Regions from separate parts of the Staphylococcus ursi genome, predicted to be linked through region 1. Evidence: predicted binding sites of a transcription regulator. Region 1 holds the regulator's gene; each other region holds the start of a gene.
The links. The regulator Rex, encoded in region 1, represses fermentation and respiration genes when NADH is low (regulators of the CRP and FNR family bind a similar motif). The targets are predictions, from matches to a motif close to TTGTGAAATATTTCACAA.

Region 1 (4,226 bases):
CTAACAGGAGGCTTTAGAGATATGTATGTGCAAAAAAACAATAAAATGTTCTATGCCTTACTAGTTGCTATTTCAATTCAAGCGGTCGGGTTATTTGTTTTTACGTCCATAGGTGTTTTGACTATACATAATGGTACCTTCCCTATTGTCGGCACCATCATTGGATCATTTATTTTTGGTGTAGGTATTGTATTGGCTGGTGGATGTGCAACAGGAACGTGGTATCGTGCTGGTGAAGGTCTTATAGGAAGTTGGATCGCGTTGGTTATGTATGGATTGTTTGCTGCGATTTCAAAATTTGGCATTTTATTACCATTGAAAAATGTCATTAACAGCCAAACCGTCGCTAATGCAGATATTTCTACTTCAACTGGTATACCGAGTTGGTTGTGGATTACCGCATTAGTGAGTATAACAGTATTTTTAGTCATCAAAACTTTACGTAAGCCAAAACCTAAAGTGACGATTCCGAAATTAAAATCACGTTATACAGGTGTACGTTACTTTTTATTTGAAAAACGATTCCATCCATTTGTTGCAGCGATTGCAATAGGACTGATTGCGTTAATCGCTTGGCCGATGAGTTATTCAACTGGGCGTGAAGGGGGTTTAGGTATTACGACACCTTCTGCACATATCATTCAATTTTTAACTACAGGCGATTTATCTCTAATTGATTGGGGCGTCTTCCTTGTATTGGGTATTTTCTTAGGTTCTTATATTGCTGCGCGTGGTGCAAAAGAGTTTAAATGGCGTTTACCAGATATTAAAACCATTCGTAACAGTGCCATTGGTGGCGCTTTTATGGGTTTTGGTGCAGCAGTCGCTGGAGGTTGCTCTATCGGTAATGGTTTAGTTGCTACAGCAGCGCTTTCATGGCAAGGATGGTTAGGTTTAGCTTCAATGATACTAGGGACATGGTTTATCAGTTATTTCTTATTTGTAAAACCACTAAATGCCGCACGACGTCAAACGCATATTGCTAGTACTTCAGCAAATGCATCTCATTAAATCATTAAAGAAAGGTGATAAATGATGAAACACGAATTAGGCACTATCGGAATGGTATGCCCTTTCCCATTAATAGAAGCACAAAAGAAAATGGAAGGTTTAAATATTGGGGATGAATTGAAAATTGATTTCGATTGCACACAAGCTACAGAAGCTATACCTCAATGGGCAGCAGAGCAGAATTATCCGATTACTGAATTTGAGCAATTAGGTGATGCTTCTTGGACCATTACCGTTCAAAAAGCTTAATGATTAACGTACAAAAAAGCAACGCCCACCTAATCACAAGGACGTTGCTTTTTTGTTATCTAGTCATATTTAGCGCACTCTAAAATGAGCTATTTATTATGAGCACAGTTCATCAACATTTACCCTTCTGTCGTACCATAATTTTTCATAAAGAAGAGTAGCGATTGGAGTTCAATCCCTAAGTCAATTTGATGCACTTGTACTGATTGTGGCGCGTGAACACGTTTTGGTGTAAAGTTCAAGATACCTTTGATGCCTGCTTCTACTAACTGATCTGTCACTGCTTGTGCTGCTGATTCAGGTGTCGCAATAATGACAACTTCTAATTCGCCTGAAGCAATGGTTTCTTTAATGTCATCCATCGACTTAATCGTAATATCCCCTACTGTTGTACCGATAATGTCTTCTCTAATGTCAAAAGCTTCTGTAATGGTCATATCATCATGGATTGAAAAGTTATAAGAAATTAAAGCCGTACCTAAGTGACCGACACCGACAATACCAATTTTGATAATATCTGAATCACTCAATTCTGACTTAAAAAATTCTAATAAACTATCAATATTATAACCGTAACCTTTTTTACCTAATTCACCAAAATAAGAAAAATCTCGACGTATTGTGGCTGAATCTATATTTAAGCCTTCGCTAATGGCTTTCGAATTAACACGATCTTCGCCTTTCGCTTTTAAAGTATTCACAAATCTATAATACAAAGGGAGACGTTTTAAAGTCGCTCTAGGAATTTTGTTCATTGATTTTCCCATTTTGAAGTCCTCCGATATGATTTCTAATGTATGTGATAGCTTTCACAGTGTGTGTGTTTTATTATAACTTAATTTATATGATAAGGAAACATTTAGTATTTGATACATATAGGATTTGATGTACAATAAATAAGAATGAAAGGAGTATGCCCTATGATTTTAATGCAGTTAAGTCAGATTACGAAATCGTTTGATGGCGAAGAAATTTTTGAAGGCGTTAATTTTGAAGTGAAAACGGGTGAGCGCATTGGTATCGTAGGTCGAAACGGTGCGGGGAAATCCACATTGATGAAAATTATCGCAGGTGTGGAATCATATGACTCAGGCCATATCTCAAAAATCAAAGGTCTTAAACTCGGCTATTTGACACAACAAATGACTTTAAATGCTGAAAATACTGTTTTTGAAGAAATGGCAAAACCTTTTGAAAAAGTTAAAGCGATTGGCAAGCGCATGCAAGAAGAAACAGACTGGCTTGCTGCACATGCCGAAGCTTATGAAACAACAGAATATCAAACACATATCGCAAAATATGAACAATTATCCAATGAATTTGAACAACTCGGTGGCTATCATTATGACAGTAAAATTAAAACTGTGTTGAATGGCCTTGATTTTAGTGAAGCCGATTACGACCGTCCAATTAACGATTTTAGTGGTGGTCAAAAAACGCGTCTCTCTCTCGCACAAATGTTATTGAGTGAACCTGACTTGCTTTTACTCGATGAACCGACAAACCATTTAGACATGGCGACAACAGAATGGTTAGAAGATTATTTGAAATATTTTAAAGGCGCTATCGTCATTATTTCACATGACCGCTTCTTCCTCGATAAAATTGTGACGCAAATCTATGACGTCTCTCTTGGCGAAGTGAAACATTATGTCGGAAATTATACAAAGTTTATCCAGTTACGTGATCAATACTTTCAAAAGCGACTCGCGGAATATGAACGCCAACAAAGCGAAATCAAACGGCTAGAAACGTTTGTCGAGAAAAATATTACCCGTGCATCTACAAGCGGCATGGCAAAAAGTCGTCGTAAAATGTTAGAAAAAATGGCACGTATTGAAAAGCCAATGCTCGATGCGAGAAGTGCGAACATTCAATTCGATTTCGATCGCAATACGGGCAATGACGTCATGCATATACAAGACTTAGAGATTGGTTACAGCGCACCAATTACAGTACCGATTCATTTTGAAATTAATAAAGGCGACCACATTGGGATTATCGGTCCGAATGGTATTGGGAAATCGACATTAATTAAAACTTTAGCAAAACGAGTTCCCCCTCTCTCAGGTCAAATCATTGAAGGGGCTAACTTGAAAATTGGCTATTATGACCAGAAACAAGCAGAGTTCCGTTCTAATAAAACCATTTTAGATTTCGTCTGGGATCAATACCGTCATATGCTGGAAAAAGATGTGCGCGCGGTATTAGGCCGCTTTTTATTCACACAAGATGAAGTGCTAAAAGTGATTAACGACCTTTCTGGTGGCGAAAAAGCGAGACTCCAACTGGCATTATTAATGTTAGAACGCAATAATGTACTCATTTTGGACGAACCAACAAACCATCTCGACATCGATTCAAAGGAAATGTTAGAACAAGCGTTAAAAAACTTTGAAGGCACTTTAATTTTCGTATCACACGATCGTTATTTTATTAATGAACTTGCCAATCGTATTTTTGATTTAAATAAAACAGGCGGTCATCTGTATTTAGGTGACTACCAATATTACTTAGAAAAGTTAGAGCAGCAAAACGCACTTGCTGCATACGAAGAACAACGTGAAGACAATAATGCCAATGATGAATCGGCTAGTTCACAAAATACGTATCAAGACCAAAAAGCGTTGCGTCGTGAAAAACGTAAAATCGAGCGCCAAATCGAAGCGGAAGAGCAAAAAATTATGGAATTAGAAGCACGTATCGAAGAAATTGATGTCGCAATGACAGATGACGCAACGATGAATGATTATGAAAAAACACAAGCTTTAGCTGACGAACGAACAAGTATCGAACAATCTTTAGAACAAGTCATGACAAATTGGGAAGAATTACAACTAGCATTAAGTGAATTTAAAGATGAGATGAATTGAGTGTGGTAGAATTTTCTACTCCGCTCATTTTTTTATGCTCGAAATACAGACAATTCATCCACATTAAGAAACTGATAATACCAACTATCCACA
Region 2 (4,226 bases), 1.3 Mb from region 1:
GCATAGTCGTTACATAGTTTCGTGGAATGTACGAGAAATAACGTCTAATTGTTGTTCGCGTGTTAATTTAATGAAGTTTACAGCATATCCAGAAACACGCACTGTTAATTGTGGATATTCTTCTGGGTGTTCCATTGCATCAAGTAATGTTTCTCTGTTAAAGACATTGATGTTCAAGTGATGACCATGTTGTAATGCGTAGCCATCTAAAATGCTCACTAAGTTTTGTTCTTGTGTTGCTTCTTCTTTACCTAATGATTTAGGTACGATACTGAATGTGTTAGAAATACCGTCTTTACAGCAATCATAAGGTAATTTTGACACTGATGATAATGAAGCTAGTGCACCATGATCATCTCTGCCGTGCATAGGGTTCGCACCTGGCGCAAATGGTTCGCCTGCTTTACGTCCATCTGGTGTGTTACCTGTTTTCTTACCGTAAACAACATTTGACGTGATTGTCAATACACTCATCGTATGTTCAGAGTCACGGTATGTTTGATGTTTGCGTAGTTTTCTCATAAAGCTTTCAACTAATTGCACTGCGATATCATCTACACGTGGATCGTTGTTACCATATTTTGGATAGTCGCCTGTTGTTTCAAAGTCAACTACGAGACCATTTTCATCGCGAATTGTGCGAACTTGACCGTATTTAATGGCAGAAAGTGAGTCCGCTGCAACTGATAAGCCTGCAATACCTGTCGCCATCGTACGGTGCACATCTGTATCATGCAGTGCCATTTCGATACGTTCGTAGCTGTATTTATCATGCATATAGTGAATGATATTTAATGAGTTGACGTAAACGCCTGCTAACCATTCCATCATTTCATCAAATTGGCGGTACACTTCATCATAATCTAAAATTTCAGATTGAATTGGTGCGAAGTTTGGTGCAACTTGAGCACCTGATTTTTCATCTTTACCACCATTAATCGCATACAATAATGTCTTCGCTAAATTGGCACGTGCACCGAAGAATTGCATTTGTTTACCGATACGCATAGCAGATACACAACATGCAATACCGTAATCGTCACCGTAGCTTTCACGCATTAAATCATCATTTTCGTACTGAATTGAGCTTGTTTTAATACTCATTTTCGTACAGTAGCGTTTGAAGTTTTCAGGTAAACGAGTTGACCATAATACTGTCAAGTTTGGTTCTGGTGCTGGTCCTAAGTTGTCGAGTGAATGTAAGAAACGGAATGAGTTTTTCGTTACCATTGGGCGGCCGTCAATACCGACACCACCGATAGATTCCGTTACCCAAGTCGGATCACCTGAGAATAATGCATTGTAATCAGGTGTACGCGCAAATTTCACTAAACGTAATTTCATGATGAAGTGGTCAATGATTTCTTGTACTTCAGTTTCAGTCATCGTACCTGCTTCTAAGTCACGTTCAGCATAAATATCAAGGAAAGTTGAAGTACGTCCTAAACTCATTGCTGCACCGTTTTGTTCTTTAATCGCTGCAAGGTAAGCAAGGTAGAGCCATTGCACCGCTTCTTTAAAGTTTTCAGCTGGGCGACTTAAATCAAATCCGTAACGTTCACCGAGTTGTTTTAATTCGTTTAATGAACGATATTGCTCTGACACTTCTTCGCGTAAACGAATCACGTCTTCAGTCATTGTTGATGATAAGTCATTGAAGTCTTTTTGCTTTTCTGCCATTAAGAAATCAATACCGTATAATGCGACACGCCGATAGTCCCCAATAATACGGCCACGTCCATAAGCATCTGGTAAACCTGTAATAATCCCTGCTTTACGACAAGCTAACATTTCTTTTGAATACGCATCGAATACACCTTGGTTATGTGTTTTACGATACTCTGTAAAAATGTGTTCTGTTTCTTTATCTAATTCATAACCGTACGCTTCACATGCTGCTTTTGCCATACGGATACCGCCAAATGGTTGCATCGAACGTTTGAATGGTTTGTCTGTTTGCACACCGACAATTTGTTCTAATGATTCATCCAAGTAACCTGCATCATGGGATAAGATTGTTGATGGCACTTTTGTATCCATATCCCAAATACCACCACGTTCACGCTCTTCTTTTGATAATGCCATTACTTGATCCCACAATTTCTTTGTTGCTTCAGTTGAACCGGCTAAGAAACTGTCGTCTCCTTGATAACCTGTAAAGTTCAATTGTATAAATTCACGGACGTCTACATTGCGTATCCAACGTCCAGTTTTAAAACCTTCCCATGCATTATGTTTTACTTGAGTGTCTTTAATCATGCGCTTACCTCCAATTAGGTTTGTTCATCATTTCACAATAAGTATAACAACAATTGTGAATATAATCACTTAAAATTGGAAGCGTTTTATAAAATGTCAAGATTTCGCTTTATTTTGTATAATAATTTGTCACAATCTATAAAAATTTTAAAAAGAACTTTTTTATTGCGTAACTATTTTTATACATTTTTAGATAACTTGATTGGTCAATATAAAGGCGTGAATAACTGTGCTTTCTGCGATTGAATCCATATTTAAAGACGCAAAATTAAAAAGCGCCACTTTGTATCTTTCAACAAAATGACACTTTCAATGCTTTTATTTATTATCTTCTGTTGCAGTAAAACGATAAATTTCAGAATCATACAATTTTAAAACTTTCCATAAAATGTAATCGACAATAAAGCCGACAACTAAAGGAATGACGAAAAATACTGCAAGGACAATCAGTAAGTTGGTCATACCATTGCCGTCCATTAATTCTAAAGCTTTAATTGGACCGACTAAACCAACAATGCCAAACCCCGCTGTTTCTTTCACACCTGAAATATCGAACAATGCACCTGCCGCACCTGTCACGGCTGCTGTAATGCCGATTGGTAATAGTAAAATAGGATGGCGAATCATGTTAGGAATCATCATTTTCATTCCACCTAATAAAATCGCAATAGGTACACCAATTTTATTCACACGTAATGTACCGATGAAAAGAACGATAGCTGCAACGGCAACACCAATAGCTGCTGATCCTGCTGCTAAACCTGAAATACCAATCGCTAAACCGACGCCGATTGTTGAAATCGGAGAAACAATAATGAATGAAAATAAGACTGCAATCAAAATCCCCATCAACACGGGCTGCAATGTCATAAATGTATTCACTAAACTACCGATAGCTAACGTAATTTTGCTGACATAAGGTAATGTCCACAAACCAATCAGCCCAGCGCCACCGCCTACGATAATCGGTAATAAAATCACGTTCAAACTTCCTAAGCGATGGCCTAGCCATAATACAATCAGCACTGCAATAGATGCCGTAATCATCGTATTGATTAAATCACCAATACCGACCAATTGCCAACCTGCTGGCGTCACTTTAGCGGCCCCTGAACCCACAAATGCTGCTGCACCAACCAAAGCTGTTGCCATTGGATTTAAATTGAATTGTAACGCGATGAGGACACCGACCATAATCGGTAGCGCAAATTGTACCCCTAAGACAACTTGATTCATCGTTGCAAAAATATCGGCGTATTGACTTAAATATTTAAACAATCCACCTAACACTGCATTCGGAATAAGCCCAGCAATAATTGCGATGGCTAAACCATTTAATACTTTGAACATAAATGTTTTAAATGTCATTCTCTGCTCTGCTGCTTCCATTTCCTTTTCCACCTCACTGTTGAATTACATTTGAATCAATGAACTTCAAATGGTTTTAGAGGTACGTCGTTCATTCTACTTTTCCACTTTTTCTGTCCCCTTCAAATGCGCTTCGTACCACAATAGTGATAGCGTAACCGAACGAAGATGATTTAGCAATACTATTTTTTCAAATATTCGCAATTTAATGCGACTTAATTCATTCCACTTTATATCAATTTGATTTGTCGTTTATCCTATACATAATTCATGTTTACGCAAAAAGAAGAGGCAAGGACACAATAAAGTTCCCCCTGCCTCTTCCTATGATTTTATGATTATTTTTGAGTTGCTGAATATTTACTATGTACACGCATCATCGTATCAATTCGTGATTCTGCAAGATGTTCTGCTGCTTGTAATGGTAAAATACCTTCTTCTTTTGCGATCGTGAAAATTTTGTCCATTTGCTCGTAAATGTTTTTCACTTTCTTTTCAGCACGTTCACGATGATATTGACCGTACAACTCGTCTGCTACATTGATGACACCGCCACTGTTAGCAACAAAGTCAGGCGCATAAATAATGCCGCGTTCTTC
Region 3 (4,226 bases), 1.2 Mb from region 1:
CGCACCTACTTTACCGTTTTCAAGTAATGGGCCAACTGAGATGAACTTGTCATACACATCTGTATACGTACGATCAACGATGGCAAATGCTGGCATTGTTTTTCCTGGTACAGCTTCGACTTCACCTTTTGTCCAGTCTTTCACTTCACCATATGCGAGTGAAATTTCTTGTTTTGAATCGTGCGCAAGTGGTGCAGTCACAACGTCTTTATAAGTCCCTGTTAAGTGCACGCGTGCCATATCTGAAAAAGTACGGCTCAACGTTTTGAAAATATCCCAGTCTGAACGTGATTCCCATAACGGGTCAATCGCTGGGTTGAACGGATGAACGAATGGATGCATATCCGTTGATGAAATGTCATGTTTTTCATACCATGTTGCTGCCGGTAATACGATATCCGAATAAAGTGGTGTCGCTGTCATACGGAAATCTAATGACACGAGTAAGTCGAGTTTTCCGACTGTATCTTCACCCCACTCAATTTCTGATGGCTTGTCTGTTTCATTCGGTTCCGCCATAAGTGCCGATTTCGTACCGAGTAAATGCTTCATAAAATACTCTTGACCTTTAGCAGAACTTGAAATCAAATTCGAACGCCATACGAAAAGTGACTTCGGATGGTTTTTACGTAAGTCTGGATTTTCAACCGCAAAACGTGTACGGCGTGATTTCACATCGTCAACCGCACGGTTCAAAATGGCTTCATTCGTAAACTCACCAGCATCACGTGCTTCTTCACCCCAAAGTAAACTGTTGCGATCAAATTGTGGATATGATGGTAACCAACCATTACGCGCCGCTAACACGTTATAATCTGCAGGGTGTTGTAATTGAATGTTTTCAGCTAATGGAGACGCTAATCGGTCGACACCAGACTCTTCATATTTCCATTGATCTGTCGCAAAATAGAACCAACTTGTCCCGTTTTGTAAACGTGGTGGACCTTGCCAATCTTTCGCAAAGGCAATCGTACTCCAACCTTCAATTGGTCGACATTTCTCTTGTCCGACATAGTGCGCCCAGCCCCCGCCATTCACACCTTGACATCCGCATAAAATGACTAAATTTAGGATAGAGCGATAAATCGTATCAGAGTTGAACCAGTGATTGATACCCGCACCCATAATAATCATTGAGCGACCACCTGTATCTATCGCATTTTGTGCAAATTCCATCGCGACTTGCGTCACAGTGCTCGCTTTCACACCTGTAATCTTTTCTTGCCACGCTGGTGTGTAGAACGACGTTGCATCATCAAAACCTTTTGCTTCTAATTCATGATTGAAACGTTTCACACCGTATTGGCTCGCCATCAAGTCATACACTGTCGTTACGTAGGCCGTTTCACCATCTGCCAATGTCACGTGACGCACTGGAATGACACGTTTGAAGACACCATTGCCATCATTATCAAAGTAAGGGAACTGCATCGTAACCAATTCATAGTCACCGTCAACCACAGTCATCGCTGGATCAATCTTCTCGCCCGCTTCATTTTCCAACTTCAAATTCCACTGTTTGCCTTCTTCCCAACGTTGACCCATTGTTCCGTTTGGCACTTGTAGCGAATCTGTTAAACGGTCGATGATCATCGGCTTCCATTCGCTGTTTTCAGATGTTTGTCCTAAATCACTTGAACGTAAGAAGCGACCTGCTTTAAAGCCATTGTCATCTTGATCGAGACGCAGGATAAATGGCATATCTGAATATTGTTTCGCATAATTGATGAACATTTCTGACGGCTCATCTTCATAAAACTTTTGTAAAATGACGTGTGTCATCGCTTGTGCAATCGCCGCATCTGTACCTGGATTTGGTGCCAACCAATTGTCCGCAAACTTCACATTTTCAGCGTAATCCGGCGCAACAGACACAACTTTTGCACCTTTATAACGTACTTCCGTCATAAAGTGTGCATCCGGTGTACGTGTGAGCGGTACGTTTGAGCCCCACATCATAATATAAGACGAATTGTACCAGTCACTTGATTCCGGCACGTCTGTTTGTTCACCCCAAATTTGTGGCGACGCTGGTGGTAAATCCGCATACCAATCATAGAAACTCAACATCTCCCCACCGAGCAACGAAATAAAACGCGCACCCGCAGCATAACTGATCATCGACATCGCTGGAATTGGCGTGAAACCAGCAATACGGTCTGGACCATCTTTTTTAATCGTATAAATGAGCTGTGCTGAGATGAGTTGAGACACATCTTTCCAATTTGTACGGACATGTCCCCCTTTACCACGTGCAGATTTATAAATTTTTGCTTTTTCTTCATCTTCTACAATAGACGCCCATGCTTTAATAGGATCCTGATGTTCCTCTAAAGCTGCCGTCCATAAATCCCAAAGTTTACCTCTGACATATGGGTATTTAATGCGTAACGGGCTATATTCATACCAAGAAAACGACGCCCCACGCGGACAGCCACGCGGTTCAAACTCCGGCATATCCGGCCCACAACTCGGATAGTCGATTTGTTGATTTTCCCAAGTAATGACACCGTTTTTCACAAATACTTTCCATGAGCATGACCCCGTACAGTTGACGCCATGTGTCGTACGAACCACTTTGTCATGACTCCATCTTTCACGATACATCTTTTCCCATTCACGGCTTTTATGTTCTAATACTGACCAATTGCCATTAAATTTTTCAGTCGGTTTAAAAAATTGCATTCCAAATTTAGCCATAGATATCCTCCTTTTTCGCATAGCACGCCCTATCACACTGATTGTACATTTATTCACATATGGAAGATATTAGGGAAATGCCTAATTCACTAGTAGGATTCCCTAGCTTTGTTGTGCGCGTGAAAACGGTTAAAGATGTTGAATACAGTTTGTGTAGACGGAAATGAAAAAATAGGGTAATAGTGAAGTAAATATTTATGAGCAAAGATTTTCTGTATTTCAAACATTTTGATAGTTATGGCTTTTAAAGTTTACAATTAGTATATAATATAATAATTTGATCAGAATTAAAATTTTTAATAAATAGTTAGGAACGATTATCCATCAGTTAGGCATATTTAATCTTTTAAATTGGAAGTTATGATAGCCTCTTAGCATAAAGAAAAAATAAATATTTTTTTCTTACAAATATGGGGAAGGTCAAGAATATTTAACTATTAGAGAAAATATCGAACTATCATACGCTATACATAACTTAGCTATTGATGATAAAGTCAAAACCTTCAGATTCCACTTCGCAATGGACACCCTTGTCTTTCGCTAACAGTTCCTACTACCAAGCCTGTAACGGACTTTCACCGTCTAGATGTTACCCATGCCAGGCGCACCACAATAAAAAATGTAGAAAAAACAATATTTTCATTCTGCCATTTTCCTACATTTTATAACCGCCATTTACATACTAAAACATTCAAAACTTTTGTTCCTTTAGGTGCATTTATTTTTAACAATATTGCTTTTCTTCCTCCAAAAGATTGATGAGGATCTCTTGCCAACGATGTGCTCATAAAATTATGGTGATACTTATACATCGAATTTTTTTGTTTATAAAAATTTTGATCATTTATGTAGTCATATCATTTTATGTAGGAATATTTTTATAGCACTTCTAAAAAAAGAGATTAAGCAACTTTATGTCACTTAATCTCTATGTTTTTGCTCATCAATCACATTTGTCAAAGAACCCGTAAAATTCTTGACCGATAATATTAATGTAATTATATTTTAAATTAATATATCTATATTTCTTTCACTAAATTTATACCTAGTAACTCCATGGAATCTTCAATGTTTTTGGAAACTATTTTTAATAAAGTTATTTTTGACTTTTCGTTTGTACTTTCTAATATTCTTTCAATATTATAATACCTATTAAAAAGACGACATAACTGTAAAGAATATCTACATATTGAAGATGGAGTATAGTTTATAGCAGATAATTCCAAAACTTCATTATAGGATTTTAAATGTTTTAAAATAGGCCACATACTTTCCTCAAACTGAAAATCCCCCTTAAAATCATCAGAGTATTTGGTTCTTCCTAAGATAGATTGAATCCTTGCATAAGTATACATTATGTACAATGCAGTGTCCCCTTCAAAAGCCAACATCTCATCAATTTTCAAATCGTAGCTACTAAGGCGATCATTTTTCAGATCGTGAAACTTGATAGAAGCAATAGCAATTTCTTTGGCAATTTCTTTTTTATTCCTTAAGTTCGACTTTTTCTTTTCTAAAGTCCTTAG
Region 4 (4,226 bases), 610 kb from region 1:
TGGATATTTATCAATCAATACGTCTGCTTTAAATAAATAAGATTGAATTACAGTACCGACATTGTTGAACTCAGGCTTTAAACGATCTAATGTTTGTGTAATATCAAATAAACTATCATATTTTTCTGTGTCAATGTTGATATGCATGTGATCGTATTCTTGCGCTTTAGAAACGATTTGATGTATGTTGCGATATGAAAGGGCACGGTCAAATTCACTACCGAGCTGACTCAGTTTGACCGACATGTGTGCGTCTAATTGATGTTCATGAATCGCTTCCATCACTTTTAATATATTATTTTTCGCTTCAATAGCATCTCGTTCGTTATTCACAAATTCACCGAGATTATCTACTGTAACTGAAATATTTTTCTCGTTCAGTCGTTTAATCGTTTTAATCACATCATCAATTGTATTCCCCGCGACCACTCTGTTTGCCCCTAGTGAAGGCCCAATGGTTTTCGCTACTGAATTTAAAAATGCATTATTAGACAATGCGATAAAAAAGTGTTTGACTAAGGCCATGCTAAATTCCTCCCATTATGTTTCTGTTGTAATATCAGTGTATCATGAACAGATAAGGGAAGAAAACGTTTTCATATCAAAAGGTGCGAATTTTATAAAGTCGAGTGGTTACGCTATCATTCAGTCATCATTCAATGTGAAAAAAGTTATAAAAAGAGTATTCATAATGCATGATTCACTGGTGTACTTCTATCGTAATAGGCTCTTGAGCGATCGCTGCGATAAGTGGTGTACATAAGAAAAGAATGATGCATAACAAACATTTATAAACGAGCTTCATCATGAACTCCTTTAATCTGACTTTGTTTATTTACAATATAGCACGACGATGTCAAGTTTTGATGAAATCACTGTGAAGTTCTTCTAAAGATAATAAAATACAGTTATGAATATTAATATAGTGTAAATGGCGTGACTGAATCTTTACGATATCTTTAAATGACGGGCAAGTAAATCATGGTAAAATAAAGTGAAATCTTTTTAAGGGAGATAGACAATGTTTAGAGATATGACATTCTACATTTTTGGGACGCAGTTAGACACATTTGTGCAGTATTTTATATTTGAACTGATTGTATTGGTCGTTATCGGATTAATTATAGGTATTTTAACAAAGAAAATTTGGCCAGTTATTGTCGTAATTGTGGGTTTGAATGTAATAGATGTAGGAGTTTTAGCGCAATTTAATGTAAGCCAAGGCGAGGGAACATTCTTTGGACAATTGATGTTACTCTTAGTGGCAAAATTTTTCCCTACATTTTATGAGATTTTATTAACTATATTATTATTACGTGTGAGTTGGATGCGTAAAACATTTAAACTTGTATAAAATGAACGCAACACGTGAAATGGTTGTGGCGATATGTCATGACGGATTCACGTGTTTTTTATGTTTTTAGTCGCGATGAATGGGGGAGTCACGCTATAATAGATGTTATAATACATAGAATTAAAGGAAGGATAATGGAGTATGTGGAAATGGGAAACTGAAGGTGAGGCTAAAGGGGTCATCGTCATTGTACACAATATGCTAGAACATACAGGACGTTATGCCTATGTCATTACTCATTTGAAACGCAATGGCTACCATGTCATTATGGGCGATTTGCCAGGACAAGGCCAAACTTCGCGTATGAATAAAGGGCAAATCCAAAACTTTGAAGTCTACCAAGAGCGCGTGTTGGAATGGGTTGAAATCGCTGAAGAATATCATTTGCCTATTTTTATGATTGGCGTCGGATTAGGTGGTTTGATTTGTTTAAACTTATTAGAAAAAGTGCAATTGGATATAGAAGGTTTAATTTTACTTTCGCCACTCCTAGCATTTCAAAAACATTATAAAACGCGTAAAAATATTTTAGTGTCCAACATTGGTGACGTTTCAAAAGGGACAAAGTTTGATATAGGTATTGAAGCTGAGGCACTGACACGAAATTCAGAAGTACAAGAAGAAACTCGAAATGACCCGATGATGTTAAAAAAAGTGAGCTATCATTGGTATAAAGAAGTTGTACGTACAATGAAAGATACAGCTGATCATCTTCATAAATTAACGGCCAAACCGATGTGCATTATGTACGGGACAGCTGATCAAATTTCGGATACTGAAGTGACACATCAATTATTGCAATCATTGAATTTAGATGAAGTTTATTTTAAAGCGTGGCCTGAGCTTGCACATGAAATTCATAATGAACCTGAACGTGAAGCCGTAATGCGTTATATTTTGAGCTTTTTAAACAATCGGGTGTATGCGGCAGGCTATTTAGTTGAAGATGAAAATAGCCTTAAATAAGTAAAAAATATACAAAAAGTATAGGATGAACGATTAATTTTCGTTTGTCCTAAAAATTCATCGTTGAAAGAAAATGGAAAACGTGTTAAATTATATATGTGAAAATAATCACAAGTAATAAATAGTGAACAAATTTGGCATAGTTAGGAGAGTGTTTTTCATGAAGACAAAAGGTAATAAAGTGGTATTAGTAGGTAATGGTGCAGTGGGTGCAAGCTATGCCTTTACAATGATGAGTCAAGGTGTAGCTGATGAACTTGTTATTATCGATATCAATAAAGATAAAGTACTTGGAGATGTATTAGATTTAAACCACGGTGCACCGTATGCAGATTCCCCAGTTAAAGTCGTAGCAGGTGAATATTCTGACTGTGGTGATGCAGATTTAGTCGTGATTTGTGCGGGTGCGCCTCAAAAAGTTGGTGAAACACGTTTAGACTTAGTAGAAAAAAATGCAAAAATTTATAAAGATATCGTGACATCAATTATGGATAGTGGCTTCGATGGTATTTTCTTAATCGCAGCGAACCCAGTAGATATTTTAACTTACGTCACTTTAAAATATTCGGGCTTACCAAAACACAAAGTTATCGGTTCAGGTACAATTTTAGATACAGCACGTTTCAGACATTTAATTAGTGAAGCGTTCGATGTAGCTCCAGCAAGTATTCATGGTTATATCATTGGGGAACACGGTGACTCAGAAGTACCAGTATGGTCAGGTGCAACAATTGCAGGTGTTTCAATTTATGATCAATTGAAAAATGATCCTGAAAAAGCACATTTAATTGAAGATATTTATGTGAATACACGTGATGCAGCATATGACATCATTAAAGCAAAAGGTGCGACATACTACGGCGTGGCAATGGGATTAATGCATATCTCAAAAGCTATCTTAAAAAATCAAAACATCGTATTAACAGTGTCAAGTTACTTAGAAGGTGAATACGGTCATGAAGGTGTATACACTGGTGTGCCAACAGTGATTAACGGTGAGGGTGCTTCACGCGTCATTGAAACACCATTAAATGACGAAGAAAAAGAAAAATTCGCTAAATCTGTTAAAATCTTAAAAGATATGCAAGATTCTATTTCTCACCTTTTCTAATAAAAATAATAAATAAAGCAACTTTTAAATGGTCCTATCTCTTCTTGTAGAGAGTAGGGCCATTTTATTTGCTGAGAATAAATCCCCACAACTTTAGTATATGAATAATTGCTTTTATTTCGAACTCAGTAATGCACTACAAAATAGGGCTATAACTTAAATAAGCGATTGCAAAAGTAAATAATTTGAAGAAAATGTTCTACAACTTCAAATTTTAAAATAACAAAGTATTACTAATATATTAAATATGATTAGTTTTCTATTTTGTGGGTACAAATAAACGATAGGTAGCAAAGAATGGGGGGGTATTATGATTGAAAAAAATAATTATAAAGTGAGCGATATCATGCTCCTTGACCAACTGCAAAAAGAAGTTGAAGACATTTTTGAAGAAATTGAGGGAAAATATCGTTTATCAAAAGAAGAGTTTTTGATTTTACTGACACTTTGGGATCAAGGTTCGATGACATTAAAAGAAATGGATAACTACGTGAAAGTTAAGACTTACAAACGTACAAGAACTTACAACAATTTGGTAGAAATGAAATGGATTATTAAAGAGCGCCCGACAAACGATGAAAGAACCGTTATTATTCATTTTAATGAGGATAAAGAAGCGGACAAACAAGACTTAATTAATTTTACATGTATGGAAATCGAAAAAAGAGATGCACATTTGAGAACATTATTAAATGATATTGTAAACGGCTGTGATATTTAAGGACTAATGCTACTCTCATTTGACATCTAGATTTAATCCACCCATTCTGATCAAAGCTAATAAGAATTGAAGAG

Region 2: a site for Rex is predicted at 2,280-2,297, ahead of pflB (formate C-acetyltransferase). Genes of this name have one in related genera too.
Region 3: a site for Rex is predicted at 2,742-2,759, ahead of GZH82_RS02920 (nitrate reductase subunit alpha). Genes of this name have one in related genera too.
Region 4: a site for Rex is predicted at 2,417-2,434, ahead of GZH82_RS06130 (L-lactate dehydrogenase). Genes of this name have one in related genera too.

The regions. Positions count from the first base shown of each region.
Region 1 is NZ_CP048279.1:1,924,433-1,928,658, forward strand. Features, by position in the region: gene GZH82_RS08945 (YeeE/YedE family protein) at 1-1,011, shown strand, start outside; gene GZH82_RS08950 (sulfurtransferase TusA family protein) at 1,036-1,260, shown strand; gene GZH82_RS08955 (redox-sensing transcriptional repressor Rex) at 1,380-2,027, opposite strand; gene GZH82_RS08960 (ABC-F family ATP-binding cassette domain-containing protein) at 2,181-4,133, shown strand.
Region 2 is NZ_CP048279.1:627,391-631,616, reverse strand. Features, by position in the region: gene pflB (formate C-acetyltransferase) at 10-2,259, opposite strand; gene GZH82_RS02720 (PTS sugar transporter subunit IIC) at 2,578-3,648, opposite strand; gene GZH82_RS02715 (Glu/Leu/Phe/Val family dehydrogenase) at 3,966-4,226, opposite strand, start outside.
Region 3 is NZ_CP048279.1:675,715-679,940, reverse strand. Features, by position in the region: gene GZH82_RS02920 (nitrate reductase subunit alpha) at 1-2,700, opposite strand, end outside; gene GZH82_RS02915 (ADP-ribosyltransferase) at 3,363-3,488, opposite strand; gene argS (arginine--tRNA ligase) at 3,720-4,226, opposite strand, start outside.
Region 4 is NZ_CP048279.1:1,314,881-1,319,106, forward strand. Features, by position in the region: gene GZH82_RS06115 (proline dehydrogenase family protein) at 1-525, opposite strand, end outside; gene GZH82_RS06120 (hypothetical protein) at 1,022-1,354, shown strand; gene GZH82_RS06125 (alpha/beta fold hydrolase) at 1,496-2,320, shown strand; gene GZH82_RS06130 (L-lactate dehydrogenase) at 2,481-3,431, shown strand; gene GZH82_RS06135 (transcriptional regulator, SarA/Rot family) at 3,742-4,152, shown strand.